Regions from separate parts of the Staphylococcus durrellii genome, predicted to be linked through region 1. Evidence: predicted binding sites of a transcription regulator. Region 1 holds the regulator's gene; each other region holds the start of a gene.
The links. Region 1 encodes Rex, which represses fermentation and respiration genes when NADH is low (regulators of the CRP and FNR family bind a similar motif). Its sites were predicted from a motif close to TTGTGAAATATTTCACAA; they were not measured.

Region 1 (5,797 bases):
TGTGGCGCATAAAAATCAAAACCATTATCTAATTCATTGAAATCAGCATGGTTCATAGTTAAATTTTCAACATCTAACTGACCAATTATGTATCCCGCTTGATAAATATTGTTGAATTTATGTCCGTCTGGCTCAATACCTTGAGGACAAAACATCAGTATGTCAAAACCATCTAAATTAAAATAATCTGGGCACTCCCACATATAACCAAATTCAGTCAATTTCGTTTCTAATTCACCCATAAACTGCCAGTGCACGATATCAGTTGAACGATAGAGTACGACCCTACCACTTTGCTGGATATTTTGGGCACCTATGATGGCGTAATAATCTTCTCCTCTTTTAAAGACTTTTGGGTCTCTAAAATGCTGCGTATAACCTTCAGGAGGTTGAGCAATTACAGGTTTGGGAAACTTGCTTAATGAGTTATCTTGATTAACTTTAGCAATCAATTGGCTAGCATGTCTTTGCCACGCTTCATCACGAGCATTACCTGTATACATATAGTATAAGTGATTATCATATTCAAAAGCACTTCCACTATATACACCGTGGCTGTCATTTTTAGTGTCAGGTTTTAATATTGGTCCATGTGGTTCAAAATGAACTAAATCTTTGCTTGTATAATTGTACCAATATTTCAAACCATGAACGGCCCCTAAAGGAAACCATTGATGTGAGATATGATATTCTCCATTAAAATAAATCAAACCATTAGGATCATTAAGCAATCCAGATTCTGGTTGGATATGAAAAGTTTGTCTATAGCTAGATTGTTTTACTTGAGCTTTTAATGCTTCTAACTTATCTTGAGGGACTTCCTCAAAATGTTGATAGCGCTCGTCTCTTGTCCACTCACGCATGGTAAGTTTGCCTCCTCAAAACAGAATTATCTTTATTTTATCATTCAAACGAAAATCGTCCCATACTAAAATCATTTATTATTTCATTAAAGCCATTTGTTATTTAAAGATAAAATAATTACTTCATATAAATTTATAAGTTAAATAGTACTTTTATTAGACTTGTTTATATTTATTAGACATATAGATACCGTAAAGTTATATAATATCATTCAATCAGACAATGGTGTTGTCTAAAAACCATTTGTTCATAATAATTAACTGATTAGAATACTATTTATACAAAATTTTACATTTACATTAGTGACAATTATGTACACTTTTAATTTATAGTGTACCATCATGGTTACACTTATAACACATGAATATAAAGAAAACCTGGTTATAAAAAATAACCAGGTCAATTGCTTATGCTTTTTGAATAGTGATTGTCCAAGAAGCATCATCTAATTGTTCATAGTTTGTTACTGGATAACCTTGTTCAGCAGCCCAATTTGGTATTGCTTCAGTTGCTTGAGTACAATCGAAATCAATTTTTAGTTCGTCTCCGTTATCCAAGGTTACCATTTTCTTTTGAGCTTCTATTAATGGGAACGGACAAACCATTCCTACTGTGCCTAATTCATGTACCATAATTTAATTTCCTCCTTATTATGTTGTTTGCGTTTGTCCACTTATATTGGCACTTTTTGCTGAGGTCGCTTGTGCCTTTTGAGCTTTTTTCATAGGCCTAATAAAGATAAAATAACTCATAAACCATGCACCTAGAATCATTGAAGCTAGAGCTATCCATCCTTGCCAAGACATTGTCGCAGTTGATACTAAACCATTACCAATTGAACAACCTCCTGCTACAGATGCACCAAATCCCATGAACGTACCTCCAAATACACTATTTCTAATTGTCTTTTTGTCCGGTAATCTCCATTTAAATTCTCTTGCACCTTTTGCTGCTATATATGAACCAAGGAATATACCTAAAACTAAAAATACGCCCCAGTCTAATAATTTAACATCTCCACTGACTAAAAATTGTACTAAATTAGCTGAAGGAGTCGTAATACCAAGTCCATCCATTCTACCTGTAGTTTCACTTACTGGCCAAGCCAACAACGCAATAATACCTACTAAAATGGCTGCTACGAAAGGATGATATTTCTTCTCAAATAAATAATAGCGTACACCTGTAAATTTACGTTTTAATGTTGGCACAGCAACTTTTGGCTTACGTAAAGTTTTCACTACGAAAAACAGTGTAATAATAACTAATAATAAAACCCAAACCCACATTGGAATACCGGTTGTTTGTGACATGCTAGCATTAACATTTGTTGGTTTGTTAATTTTATTCAATATAGGTAGTAATAAACCAAATTTAGTAACTGCTGAAGTGAACGCATATAAAGCTAAAGCTATCCAACTACCTATTAAACCTTCTCCGGCACGATACCATGTACCAGTAGCACATCCACCAGATAAAATCATTCCAACTCCAAAAATAAATGATCCAATAACCGTCCCTATTATAGGGTATGATTCTGTTGGTACTTTAACGATGCCTGTAGAAGTCAAAATAAGTAGTCCAATACTTTGTATGGATATGGCTATTAATAAGGCATAAAACATTTTATTACTCTTTTGAATATACATATCTCGGAAACCACCTGCTAAACAAAACCGTGTGCGTTGCATAACGAAGCCTAATAAAGCCCCTACGATGAGACCACTAAATACTAACCACACCAAATAAATCCCTCTTTTCCGATTAAATTAATAAGAATAATAATATTAGATTTGATCGTACTTTTCAAGACTATTTGTTTAATTGTAATAGTATTGTAATCAATTTTTTAGAATGGGTAAATTAGGTTGAAAAAATTATTGATAAATCATTACCAAATAAAAAAGCTACCTTTTTTAATGTCTAAAAGACAAAATCTCATAAGATAGCTTCAATATATTTAATTTATTTATCTCCATAATTACGCATAAAAAATAGTAATGATTGTAATTCAATACCTAAGTCTATATGATGTATTTGAACATCTGAAGGGGTATTAACTCTAGTTGGTGTAAAATTCAAAATACCTTTTACGCCAGATTGCACGAGTTGATCTGTTACTTGTTGCGCCGCATTTTCAGTAGTTGTAAGAATAACGACATCGATTTCTTCTTTTTTTAAAATGTTTTCTATATCGTTATAATGTTTTACCGTAACATTTCCAACTTTAGCACCTATAATATCCTCTCGAATATCAAAAGCCTCAGTAATTGTCATTTCATCGTGAATAGAAAAATTAAAATTCAACAATGCCTTACCTAAATTACCAACGCCCACAATGGCAATCTTAATTTCATTATTTTCATTTATTTCGTGTTTAAAAAAGTTCAACAGACTTTCTATATTATATCCGTATCCTTTTTTACCTAGTTCTCCAAAATATGAAAAATCTCGACGAATAGTTGCAGAATCTATATTTAGTCCTTCGCTAATCGTTTTAGAATTCACTCTGTCTATGCCTTTTGATTTTAAAGTATTCACAAATCTATAATATAAAGGTAAACGCTTTAATGTAGCACGAGGAATTTTATCACTTTGATGCGCCAAAATTAAGTCCCCCTATTATTACGAAAATATACAAAGCTATGAATGGAAGCAATTACTATAATATTATACATTAATAAAATATAAAAATAAACAATCGTAGTTTTATCTAACACTTATATAAGGTAAAATAGACATATTAGTGAGGTGCACAAAACATGATATTATTACAACTAAACGATATATCGAAATCTTTCGATGGTGAAGATATTTTTAATGATGTTAATGTAGAAATTAAGACTGGCGAGCGAATCGGTATTGTAGGTAGAAATGGCGCCGGAAAATCTACATTAATGAAAATCATTGCAGGTGTAGAGGGGTATGACGGCGGGCATATCTCAAAAATTAAAAATTTAAAGTTAGGTTACTTAACACAGCAAATGACCTTGAATACAACTTCTACTGTAATTCAAGAAATGTCCAAACCTTTTGAGCATATTAAAAAATTAGGCCAACAAATGAACCAAGAAACTGATTGGTTAGCGCAACATGCAGATGACTTTGATAGTGACAAATATAAAGTGCATCTTGAAAAATACGAAAGCCTATCAAATCAATTTGAACAATTAGAGGGCTATCAATACGAAAGTAAAATTAAAACTGTATTACATGGCTTGAACTTTGATGAAGCAGATTTTGACCGTCCAATAAATGATTTTAGTGGTGGCCAAAAGACGCGTTTATCATTAGCTCAAATGTTATTAAGTGAACCTGATTTACTGCTATTAGATGAGCCTACTAACCATCTCGATATGGAAACAACAGAATGGTTAGAGGGTTATTTAAACTACTTTAAAGGTGCTATTGTTATTATCAGTCACGACAGATACTTTCTAGATAAAATTGTTAATCAAATTTATGATGTGGCTTTAGGTGATGTCCAACATTACCAAGGAAACTATGCACAATTTATCGAACAACGTGACAAATATTATGCAAAACGAATGCAAGAATACGAAAAACAAAAAGCAGAGATTAAAAAACTTGAAACATTTGTCGATAAAAATATTGCTAGAGCCTCTACTTCGGGTATGGCCAAAAGTAGACGAAAGACTTTAGAAAAGATGCAAACTATAGATAAACCACTAATTGATGCTCGAAGCGCGAATATCACTTTTGACTTTGAGCGTAATACTGGTAATGATGTTTTTCATATTAAACAATTGGAAATTGGTTATGAAGAACCTATTACTGAACCTATTTCATTAGAAGTAACTAAGGGAGATCATATCGCAATTATTGGTCCAAATGGTATAGGTAAATCAACTCTTATTAAAACAATCGCCGAAAAGCAACACGCATTAGCCGGAGAAATAACAACTGGGGCCAATTTGAAGATTGGTTACTATGATCAAAAGCAAGCCGAATTTAAATCTACTAAAATGATTCTCGATTATGTATGGGATCAATATCCTACTATGAACGAGAAAGACATTAGGGCCGTTCTGGGCCGCTTCTTATTTGTACAAGAAGACGTTAAGAAAATGATTAACGATTTATCAGGTGGCGAAAAAGCAAGGCTTCAACTTGCGTTATTAATGTTAGAGCGCAATAACGTTTTAATCCTAGATGAACCTACTAACCACCTAGATATTGATTCGAAAGAAATGTTAGAACAAGCCTTACAAGATTTTGATGGTACAATTATTTTCGTCTCACATGATCGTTACTTTATTACTCAATTAGCTAATAAAATATTTGATCTAGATAGTGCAGGTGGCACTTTATATATCGGAGACTATCAGTATTACTTAGATAAAATCGCTGAAAAACATGCACTAGCTGCCCAACAAACAAACCTTGAACATACAAGTAACCAAGCGTTTGAAGCAAACAGTAATACTAATTCTTACCTCTCCCAAAAAGAACAGAAAAAAGAACAACGACAACGAGAGCGTAAAATAGCACAATATGAGAGCGATATTGAAACTTACGAAAATAAAATCGCTGAAATTGAGGAACAGTTACTAACACCAGAAATATACAACAACCCATCAAAATCAAATGAACTTGCGCTCGAAAAAGAAGAGACCGAACACAAATTAGAACATGCTATGAATAAATGGGAAAATTTACAGGAATCTTAACATATAAGTCACTTTATAAAAAATAGAGAAAATGAGTCACCTCATTTTCTCTATTTTTTTATCAACTTTTTTATTCACATCTTAACTACGTTAATAAAGGCTATCCACAAAGTTATCCTAGTTATCCACAATTAATATGTCACTATATATTTGCTACATTTTTCATTATTCCCCCTAATCCACAGCTTTTCCCATCACTTATCCACAGTTTATGCACTAATTGTTAATAAGTACGCACGTTC
Region 2 (5,797 bases), 190 kb from region 1:
TATTATTGTTGTAGATGATGAAGATAGAGAGAATGAAGGAGATTTAGTTGCCGTAACAGAATGGATGCAAGATAATACCGTAAACTTTATGGCAAAATATGCACGAGGGTTAATATGTGCACCAATTAGTAATGACATTGCGCATCATTTTGAATTGGATGCAATGGTCAAAAATAATTCGGACGTGTATGGTACAGATTTTACAGTTAGTATCGATCATGTAGACACAACAACAGGTATTAGTGCGTCTGAAAGAATGTTGACTGCACGTGCTTTAATTGATGAACAAGCTAAAGCGAGTTCATTTAACAGACCTGGTCATTTATTCCCATTAATTGCAAAGGACAATGGCGTAATGGAAAGAATCGGTCATACTGAAGCATCTGTAGACTTAGCTAAACTAACTGGTGCAAAACCTGCTGCTTTAATTTGTGAAATAATGAATGATGACGGTACTATGGCAAAAGGAGATTCACTACAAGCTTTCCGTGAAGAACATGGTCTCGTTATGATTTCTATAGATGATTTAGTGGAATATAGAAAAGCTCAGGAAACACATATCGAGGCAAAAGCAGAAGTAGCTATGCCAACAGAATATGGTGACTTTAAAATGATTGGCTTTACAACTTCAAGTTCAAGAGATGAACTTGTAGCAGTCATTAAAGACAAACCAAGAACAACTGAAAATGTACGTATCCACTCATCTTGTTTAACAGGTGATATTTTCCATAGTCAACGTTGTGATTGTGGGGAACAATTAGCGGAATCAATGAAATATATCGAGGAACATGGTGGCATAATAATTTATCTACCCCAAGAGGGTAGAGGTATTGGTTTGATTAATAAATTGAGAGCTTATGAATTAATCGAACAAGGTTATGATACGGTTACGGCAAATAATGCTTTGGGATTTGACGAAGATTTACGAGATTATAAAGACGCTGCTGCAATGCTTAAATATTTAGGCGTCGAAAATGTAAATCTATTGAGCAACAATCCGACAAAGTTTAAAAGTTTAGAAAAATACGGTATTAACATCACTAAAAGAATAGAACTGATTGTACCTGAAAATGAACACAATCATAATTATATGACAACTAAAAAAACTAAAATGGGTCATTTACTATAGGAGGAAGCAAGTATGAATTTTGAAGGTAAATTAATAGGCACAGATTTAAAAGTAGCAATTGTAGTCAGTCGTTTCAATGATTTTATCACTAATAGATTATTAGACGGTGCGAAAGATACGTTAATTAGACACGAAGTGCCGGAAAACAATATTGACGTTGCATATGTACCAGGCGCTTTTGAAATTCCGTTGGTTGCTAAAAGGTTAGCACAAAAAGGTGAATACGATGCAGTTATCACTCTAGGTTGTGTTATCAAAGGGTCAACTTCTCATTATGATTATGTATGTAATGAAGTTTCAAAAGGTGTTTCTAAAGCGAACGACGTAGCAGATATTCCTGTTATTTTTGGTATTTTAACTACTGACAATATCGAACAAGCTGTAGAAAGAGCGGGAACTAAAGCCGGTAATAAAGGGTCTGAAGCGGCAGTTAGCGCAATTGAAATGGCTAATCTATTAAAGTCAATTAATGCATAAACCTTTATCAATAAGTAAATATTTGAGACATAAACATCTGTGACTAAAATATAAACGTCAATTTCTATCAAAATAATATAGATATTGACGTTTTTAATTTTAGGTAGTTCATTGAGCTAATCTACTTATTATGTTTAATGACATTTAACCAGAGGCAAATTCACGATTGATTTTATTTATTCTTACAAACTGATATTCGCACAAAACCTAAAATAACTTTCATATAATAGTGTAAGTTGAGTTATGCCATGATTATTATGCATAAGTCAGTTCGTTAATTTAGTTTAGTGGTATTTATTAAATTATATGAAAGTGTCTTATTTTTGAAGTGAAGTTCTATGGCAACTTTATGTAACTATAGTATTATTGTGACACACCTCCAGGAATAGCATGTGTCTTGAAACTGAGACACGATTATGAAGGGCTTTTAGGTAGTTTCAATAGATAATGTAAGATGAGATAGGCTCAAGCCATATACACCAAAAAGTGCTAATCAATAAGAATTATTGAAATAAAAATTACCCCTAAATGAATTCTGGCTTGAATTGACTTAAGGGCATGAGTTTGGGAATTATACCCCAAATTCTTATTTAGTTAACAAGCTAGACTGAAGTAGCTTTTGTTATTTTTTGCTCAATTTGAATAATGCGACAAGTCCAGCAATTAAAGCAGTGGTAGCACCAAAGAAAATGCCTAATTTTTTCAACATTTGAGGGCTAGTGAATTCCTTATAAGCTAACACTAAGTTTTGAGGTCTTTCTGCTAATCTACGCATGAAATAACTAAACCAATCGTCACCAAAAGGTACATAAATACAGAAGTTGTATCCTTCTTTAGCAATTTTTTCAGCGAGTTCAGTTCTAAACCCGTATAACATTTGGAATTCATATTGCTCTTTATCGATATGATTATCTTTTGCGAATTGCTTTACATGATTAATAATTGCGTCATCATGTGTAGCAATCGAAGTCACATGATTACAATTTAAAAGGCGTTTTTCAATTATATCTATGTAATTTTTATCTATTTCTTCTTTAGACTGATAAGCGATAAATTCGTTTTCTTTATAAGCGCCTTTAACTAAACGTAAACGCAATTCGGGATATTTATCAATCAATGCTTCGGCTTTAAATAGGTATGCTTGGATTACTGTTCCTACGTTTTTAAATTCGCCTTTTAAGCGATCAACAGTTTGTATTACTCCAAATAGTGATTCATATTTTTCGGTATCTATATTAATGTGCATATTATTAAATTCATTTGCTTTTAATAAAATTTCTCTCAAGTTTTTATAAGCAAGATCTAAATCAAATTCCGCGCCTAATTGACTTATTTTGATTGACATATGCGCATCTAAATTATGGTCATAAACAGCGTACATCACTTCTAGAATTCGATCTTTAGCTTGAATTGCTTCCCCTTCATTAACAACATATTCACCTAAATTATCTACAGTAACAACGATTCCCTTTTCGTTAAGACGTTCTATCGTCTCTAATAACATTGGAATAGTGTTGCCGGCTACCACTTTTTTTGCACCAAACATGGGTCCTAATTTTTTCGCAGTAGCGTTTAAAAATTTACTATTAGATAAAGCAATAAAGAAATCTTTCACGATTGGCATATTCATTCCTCCTAACAATAACTCTATTCTATAATAGTGTATCATGAATTTATTTATGATGAAAACGTTCACAAATATTTTTTATACTATATATATTACATTTTACACAATATTAGCCGAATTATTTTGTACAGAGATATTATAGTTAATCTGTGATAAAAAATGGTAAATTAGACTAATTATTTGATACAATTAAGTTAATGAAATTTAACGAGAAGGAGAAGTATATAATATGTGGAAGTGGGAAACTGAAAACGAAGCTAAGGGTGTAATAGTTATTGTACATAATATGTTAGAGCATACCGGAAGATATGCTTATTTAATCACTATGCTTCGTCGTAACGGTTATCACGTAATAATGGGTGATTTACCTGGACAAGGCCAAACTTCACGTTCTAATAAAGGTCAAATAAATAACTTTGACGTATATCATGAAAACGTATTGGAATGGATTAAAATTGCAAATGAATATAAAATTCCAACATATGTTATAGGCGTCGGTTTAGGTGGATTAATTATGTTAAATCTACTTGAACGCGTGGAAGTACCTATCGAGGGATTAGCACTTATTTCTCCAATATTAGAATTTAAAAAAAGTGGCAAATCACGTAAAGATAAAATAATAGCGAATATAGGCAATGTCGCCAAAGATGCACGTTTCAAAGTAGGTATTGAAGCACGTGATTTAACTCGTAATACTGAAGTGCTTGAAGAAACATCAGATGATCAATTAATGCTAACAAAAGTTACTTATCATTGGTATAAACAAGTTGTTGAAGTGATGAAAGAAACTGTAACACATTTAACTGATATTAATAAAATACCATTATTATTAATGTATGGTACTGAAGATAAAGTAGCTGATACTGAACTTATGGACTTAATCAAAGATAAAGTTAAAACTGATGAACTTTATTTCAAAGTGTGGGAAGGTTTATATCACGAAGTCCATAATGAACCTGAAAGGGACGAAGTGATGCGCTATATATTATCATTTTTAAATAATAGTTCTAGTGCAATGGGTTTTATAATAGATGATGAAAATAACGTAAATAAATAGCAATAAATTAGATTGAACATTACTCAGACGTAGTACGAATATCTGTCAGGGTAGTGTTCAATTTTTAAACTGTAAATGTGAATTTATTCACAAATAATTGTTGTATTTTAGCAGAAAAAATGATAAGTTTATATTGTGAAAAATATCACAATATAAAAGTTAGGTGTGATCTTATGAAATATACGAAAAGTAATAAAGTAGTTCTAATCGGTGATGGTGCAGTTGGTTCTAGTTATGCTTTTGCATTAGTATCTCAAGCAATAGTAGATGAACTAGTAATTATTGATATTGATGAAGAAAGAGTCACAGGAGATATTAAAGATTTGGCGCATGCTTCCGCATTAAGTGCTAAAAGAACGAATTTAAAAGTCGGTAGTTATGAAGATTGTGCTAATGCAGATATAGTGGTTATTACTGCTGGTGCAAATCAACAACCACATGAAACAAGATTGGATTTGGTAACGAAAAACGCAGAAATATTTAAAGCAATTATAACTCAAGTAATTGAACATCGATTTTCAGGAATATTTGTCGTGGCAACTAATCCTGTAGATATTATGACTTATGTTACTAAAAAAATTTCCGGTTTCCCTAAGGAAAAAGTAATAGGTTCAGGTACGGTACTTGATAGTGCAAGGTTTAGACATGAGTTAGGGGAGTTATGTGGTATTGCGCCAACTAACATTAATGCACAAATAATCGGTGAGCATGGAGATTCTGAATTAGCTGTTTGGTCAAATGTGCAAATTGCTGGCCAGCCGCTACATCAATTTAAAGAAAACTATACATTATCAGAAAATGAATTAAAGCAGGCATTTATAAATACAAAAGAAGCTGCATATCATATTATTCGAGCAAAAGGGGCAACTTGCTATGGTATTGCAATGGCACTTACAGAAATTACAAATGCGATTTTATGTAATCAAGATACTGTGTTAACTGTTTCTAGTTATTTAGACAATGAATTTGGTTACGAGGATGTATATGCTGGTGTGCCAACACTTTTAAACAGAAATGGTGCAGTTAAAATATATGAAATTGCATTAAATAGTTTAGAAAAAAAACAATTTGAAGACTCTATAAATATTTTAAAAGAATATCAACAAAAATTAAGAAATTACTTTATTGCATAATCCTTAAATTACTTTTAAAATGTGTATAAGATTAATTTTAATAAAAAATGTAATTTTTAATAAACGTTAAGTTTTCGACTATTAAAAATATGATAAATGATTTAAAATTAATTTTACATGTTTTACTATATATTTTTTATATGGGGGAATTATTATGGGAGAGGCGTTAGACAATAAGGTTACAAATGTTTTGAATTTGAATCATATTTTAGTGGAAATTGAGAACATTTTCAAAAGCATTAGGAAAGAATACAAAATGTCTAAAGAAGAGGTTTTAATTCTACTTACGCTTTGGAAAAAAGGCTCAATGACACTAAAACAAATGGATGAACACGTTCACATCAAATCATACAAACGTACGCGTACGTATAATG
Region 3 (5,797 bases), 280 kb from region 1:
TAATTGCAAGGTATGTATATGGTTGTTTACGCCACTAATTATAACTTTATAATTATCTACAGTAGTTTCATATGTATATCTATGCTTTTTATTATATTTATCGTAATTTAATGGTGCAGTATTTGTTACATCTGAGAATTTAGTGCTAATTGGTACGCTACTAGACTCTGTGTAAATTTCTTTATTTTTTTGCTTGATTTTAACAGTTATTTGTTCATTTTTTATTTGTTTTGTTAATTCTTTCCGTTGACCATGATTTAATAAGTTAATAAAATGTGAAGCTCTATTATTAAGATTTTGCTGTTGGTTGTATGAAACAGTAGAATAAATGACATGTGTAACAATGAATCCTAACACAAGGAAACTCACAATTGTTATCGTACATAAAATGATTAATAGTTGTTGATGGAACTTTAACATTAAACTTTCGGTCTTTCTAGTTTATATCCCAATCCGCGTACCGTTTTAATTAATTTGGGTTGCTTTGGATTGTCTTCTAATTTATCCCTCAAGTGGCTAATATGTACATCAACAATTCGAGAATCTCCCGCAAATTCATAATTCCACACTGAATTTAACATGTGTTCACGTGTAATTACTCTACCCTGTCTATCTATTAAGTATAATAATAATTCAAATTCTTTCGGAGTTAATTCTAATAATTCTCCATTGCGATAAACTTCGAAAAAATCAGGTCTTATTTTTATTGAGCCGATGTGAATATCATCAGAACTGTCGGCTGTTTCACTAAGTTCTGTAATCATTGCTGACCGTCTTAATATTGCTTTGACACGGGCTACAACTTCTCTTGGTGAAAATGGTTTCGTCATATAATCATCTGCACCTAATTCCAAACCGAGCACGCGATCAAACTCATCATCTTTAGCAGTTAACATTAATATAGGTACTAAATTCTTATCTGAGCGAATTTGTTTACAAACTTCTATCCCATCTTTTTTAGGTAACATAACATCTAATAAAACTACTTCAGGCTTAAATGCATCAACTTTTTCTAATGCTTCTTCACCATCATAGGCTACTTCTGTAATGTAACCTGCTTGTTCTAAATTATATTTAAGCAACGTTACAATTGATTGTTCATCGTCAACTATAAGCACTGTTTGAGACATAGCGTACCTCCATTAATATATTTACACCGTAATTATAACCTAAATAGTTATAAAAATAACACAATTGACATTGATTTACATAAACTTAACATTACCTTAATTTGGTTAATATAAAAAATACATAATTACAATTACTAATATACTTTTTGTATTGTTAGGTGAAAACGATATAGTAGTTACATTTCTATTATGTCTGTACTGAAGTAATTATATCTAATGCCAACTATTTCATCTACACGTCTCAGTAACTTTAATTACCTTACTACATATTATTTAGCACTAAAAGGTTCAATTTTAATTGCAACAGTACAACAATAAGAACCTAAGCATAGTGTAGGGCTTATCATTCAATTAAAATAAGCACTCCCTTAATAGTAAAGGGGGTGCTTATTTAATAGTAATCGCAAATATAAACATTATCTACAAGTCTATAATTTAACTTAAACAACTATTAGCTTAAATTTTTAATTAACTCATCTGCGAATTGAGAAGTTGAAACTTCTTCAGCACCGTCCATTAAACGTGCGAAGTCGTATGTTACTACTTTAGATGCGATTGTTCTTTCAATTGAATCTGTAATTTTGTCAGCAGCTTCTTGCCATCCTAAATGTTCTAACATTAAAACAGCACTTAAAATTTCTGATGATGGATTAACTTTGTTTTGGTCAGCATACTTAGGAGCAGTACCATGTGTCGCTTCGAAAATTGCATGCCCACTTTCATAGTTAATGTTCGCTCCAGGAGCGATACCAATACCACCAACTTGCGCAGCTAACGCATCTGATACATAGTCACCATTTAAGTTCATTGTAGCAACTACGTCGTGGTCTGCTGGACGAGTAAGAATTTGTTGTAAGAAGATATCAGCAATAGAATCTTTAATAATGATTTTACCTTCTTTTTCAGCTTTATCTTGAACAGCATTAGCTTCATCTTTACCTTTTTCTTCAACTATTTGGTCATATTGTTGCCAAGTGAATACTTTATCAGCAAATTCGTTATGTGCAACGTCGTAACCCCATTGTTTGAAGGCACCTTCTGTAAATTTCATAATGTTACCTTTGTGTACTAACGTAACTGATTTACGATTGTTATCTAAAGCATATTGAATTGCTGCACGTACTAAACGTTCTGTACCTTCTTTAGATACTGGTTTAATACCGATACCTGAAGTTTCAGGGAAACGAATGTTTTTTGCACCCATTTCATTTTGTAAGAAATCAACGACTTTTTTCACTTCTGAAGATCCTTCTTTAAATTCAATACCTGCATAAATATCTTCAGTGTTTTCACGGAAAATAACCATGTCAGTTTCTTCTGGTCTTTTAACAGGAGAAGGTACACCTTTAAACCAACGAACCGGTCTTAAACAAGTAAACAAGTCTAATTCTTGACGTAAAGCTACGTTTAATGAACGAATACCGCCACCGATAGGTGTAGTTAACGGACCTTTGATTGCGATTAAGTATTCATCTATAGCTTCTAAAGTTTCTTTAGGTAACCATTCACCAGTTTCATCATATGCTTTCTGACCAGCTAATACTTCTTTCCAATCAATTTTCTTCTCGCCATTATAGGCTTTTTCTACAGCTGCATCGATAACTCTGCTTGCCGCTTTCCAAATGTCTGGTCCAATTCCATCACCAATAATATATGGAATCGTTGGTTCATTTGGTACTGATAATCCGTCGTTGTTTTTTACTATTTTGTTTACTGCCATTTCTAAAAACCTCCGCATATTTTGTCTATAATAATTATTTTTTATTATCGTTCTTCAATTGGTACATAAGTTCTATTAACTTCACCAACATAATGTGCTCTTGGACGCATAATTCTATTATCTTCATATTGTTCTAGAATATGAGCAATCCATCCTGAAGTTCTACTTACAGCAAAAATTGGAGTGAATAAATCATGTTCTATATTTAAGCTGTGATAAACTGTAGCACTATAAAAGTCTACATTCGCAATTAAACCTTTTTCTTTTTTCATTTTGTCTGCAATTTTCACAGAAATATCAAATAATTGACTTTGACCAGTTTCATTTGTAATTTTTCTGCTCATTTCTTTTAAGAACTTCGCTCTAGGGTCGCCATCTTTATATACGCGGTGTCCAAAGCCCATTATTTTTTCTTTATTTTTGATTTTTTGGTCGATATATTCATCAACTTCATCTTCTGATTTAACTTCAGCTAACATGCTCATAACACGTTCGTTTGCCCCGCCGTGTAAAGGACCTTTTAATGAACCAACCGCAGCAACGATACCTGAATACATGTCAGATAATGATGATACAGCACATCTAGCTGTAAATGTTGAAGCATTGAATTCATGGTCAGCATGCAATACTAATGCTTTGTTAAAGGCTTCTACTTCAATGTCTGTAGGTAATTCGCCTCTTAACATATACAAGAAGTTGCCTGCATAATTTAAGTCTTTGTTCGGTTTTACCGGTTCTTTATCTTCTCTTACACGAGCAAAAGCAGTTACTAATGAAGCAATTTTTGCTTGAATACGAATACCTCGCTCTAAAGTTTCTGTATCGTTCTCAGCTTCGGCATTTGGATCAAAGTGAGCAATATAAGATACTGAAGTTCTTAAAGCAGTCATAGGGTGTACATTATCTGTAGCATATTCTTTGAAGTGGCTATACACTCTAGGATTTAACTCCATATAACTTAATAGTTTTTCTTTTAAAGTTTTAAGTTCTTCAGCACTTGGTAATCTATAATGCCATAATAAAAAGATAATTTCTTCAAATTCAGCATTATTTGCTAAATCATCTATGTCATAGCCCGCATATGTTAATTGACTGTCGATGATTGAACTAACTTTAGTTTCGGCAGCTAGAACCCCTTCTAAGCCTTTTTGTACGTTTGCCATATTTAATTCCCCTTTTCTATTTCGTTATGAAATGGCTTACAAAAACTATTATATCCAATCAAAGATGATTTGTGAATATATAAAGCCATAATTCTTATTAGCCTTATAAGAAATTATTAAACTATATACTACTTTAAATAATTCACAAATAATATTGTTTGTTATATCTACATTCTAATATTTATAGAAGATTACTTCAATTTTTCTTAGAATTTAATTTTTTATCATATACGATAACTAAATATAAATTAAAACCTGTAAAATTACTTATTAAATTTTAAAAATAGTTGTAATATTTTTATTTGGATAGCATAATTGATACTAAATAAACAAAGGAGAAATGCAAATGAGCAAACAAGTATTAGAGAGAGAACTTAGTAATCGTCATGTTCAACTAATTGCTATCGGGGGAGCAATTGGTACTGGGTTATTTTTGGGAGCAGGACAAACGATTGCGTTAACAGGTCCTTCCATATTACTTACCTACATTATCATAGGTTTTATGTTATTTATGTTTATGAGGGGTTTAGGCGAGATTCTGGTTTCAAATACTGGTTTTAAATCTTTTGCCGATGTAACTAACGAATATATAGGACCATTCGCGGGATTCGTTACCGGTTGGACTTATTGGTTATGCTGGATTATTACGGGTATGGCAGAAGTTACAGCCGTGGCAAAATACATAAGTTTTTGGTTTCCACAAATACCAAACTGGATAAGTGCTTTATTTTGTGTACTGATCTTAATGTCATTTAATTTATTAAGTGCAAAGCTATTTGGGGAGTTAGAATTTTGGTTTGCAATTATTAAAATTGTTACAATTGTCGCTTTAATTATCGTTGGTGCAATTATGATAATTATGGCCTATAAAACACAATTTGGTCATGCATCACTTTCTAATTTATATAATAATGGTATCTTCCCTAAAGGCGTAAGCGGCTTTATGATGTCATTCCAAATGGCATTGTTCTCGTTCGTAGGTATCGAGTTAATTGGTGTTACTGCTGGAGAAACAAAAAATCCAAAAGTAACTATCCCAAAAGCTATTAATAGCGTCCCTATTCGTATAATTATATTCTATGTAGGTTCATTAGCAGTTATCATGTCTATTGTTCCTTGGGCACAAGTTAACCCAGATGAGAGTCCGTTCGTTAGATTGTTCGCGCTAATCGGTATACCATTTGCTGCAGGCATTATAAATTTTGTTGTATTAACTGCTGCAGCATCATCATGTAATAGTGGTATCTTTTCAAATAGTAGGATGCTTTTTGGTTTATCTAATCAAGAGCAAGCACCTCCTATTTTCAAAAGTACAAATAAAAATGGTGTACCACACATAGCTATTATTCTCTCATCCTTTTTATTGCTAATAGCAGCATTACTTAATTATATTATTCCAAATGCAACTCAAGTATTTACGTATGTTACTACGCTATCTACAGTATTATTCCTAGTTGTTTGGGCATTGATTACAGTTGCTTATATTAATTATCACAAACGTAATCCTGAGAATCACAAGCATACAAATTATAAATTATTTGGCGGTAAATATATGGCGTACATTATTTTAGTATTTTTCTTCTTAGTATTTTGTTTATTATTTGTAAATGTTGATACAAGAAGAGCTGTGTATATTACACCTATTTGGCTTGTTATTTTAGGACTTATGTATCTTAGATACAAAAATGCTATTAAAAAACCTCAAAAATAAAGTTTATTAAAGCCCATTCAATCCTTGAATGGGCTTTATACTGTTGACAATTCCTTTACCTTTGTTAGCATTT

Region 2: a site for Rex is predicted at 4,366-4,383, ahead of ISP02_RS05100 (L-lactate dehydrogenase). Genes of this name have one in related genera too.
Region 3: a site for Rex is predicted at 4,144-4,161, ahead of ISP02_RS05440 (citrate synthase). Genes of this name have one in related genera too.

Annotation. Positions count from the first base shown of each region.
Region 1 covers NZ_JADIIO010000001.1:842,507-848,303, reverse strand. Annotated here, with positions in the region: gene ISP02_RS03985 (sucrose-6-phosphate hydrolase) at 1-863, opposite strand, end outside; gene ISP02_RS03980 (sulfurtransferase TusA family protein) at 1,272-1,496, opposite strand; gene ISP02_RS03975 (YeeE/YedE family protein) at 1,515-2,609, opposite strand; gene ISP02_RS03970 (redox-sensing transcriptional repressor Rex) at 2,830-3,471, opposite strand; gene ISP02_RS03965 (ABC-F family ATP-binding cassette domain-containing protein) at 3,627-5,555, shown strand.
Region 2 covers NZ_JADIIO010000001.1:1,036,395-1,042,191, forward strand. Annotated here, with positions in the region: gene ribB (3,4-dihydroxy-2-butanone-4-phosphate synthase) at 1-1,129, shown strand, start outside; gene ribH (6,7-dimethyl-8-ribityllumazine synthase) at 1,142-1,606, shown strand; gene ISP02_RS05090 (proline dehydrogenase family protein) at 2,229-3,230, opposite strand; gene ISP02_RS05095 (alpha/beta fold hydrolase) at 3,463-4,290, shown strand; gene ISP02_RS05100 (L-lactate dehydrogenase) at 4,464-5,423, shown strand; gene ISP02_RS05105 (transcriptional regulator, SarA/Rot family) at 5,578-5,797, shown strand, end outside.
Region 3 covers NZ_JADIIO010000001.1:1,119,067-1,124,863, reverse strand. Annotated here, with positions in the region: gene pnpS (two-component system histidine kinase PnpS) at 1-420, opposite strand, end outside; gene ISP02_RS05450 (response regulator transcription factor) at 420-1,130, opposite strand; gene icd (NADP-dependent isocitrate dehydrogenase) at 1,582-2,850, opposite strand; gene ISP02_RS05440 (citrate synthase) at 2,895-4,013, opposite strand; gene ISP02_RS05435 (amino acid permease) at 4,360-5,724, shown strand.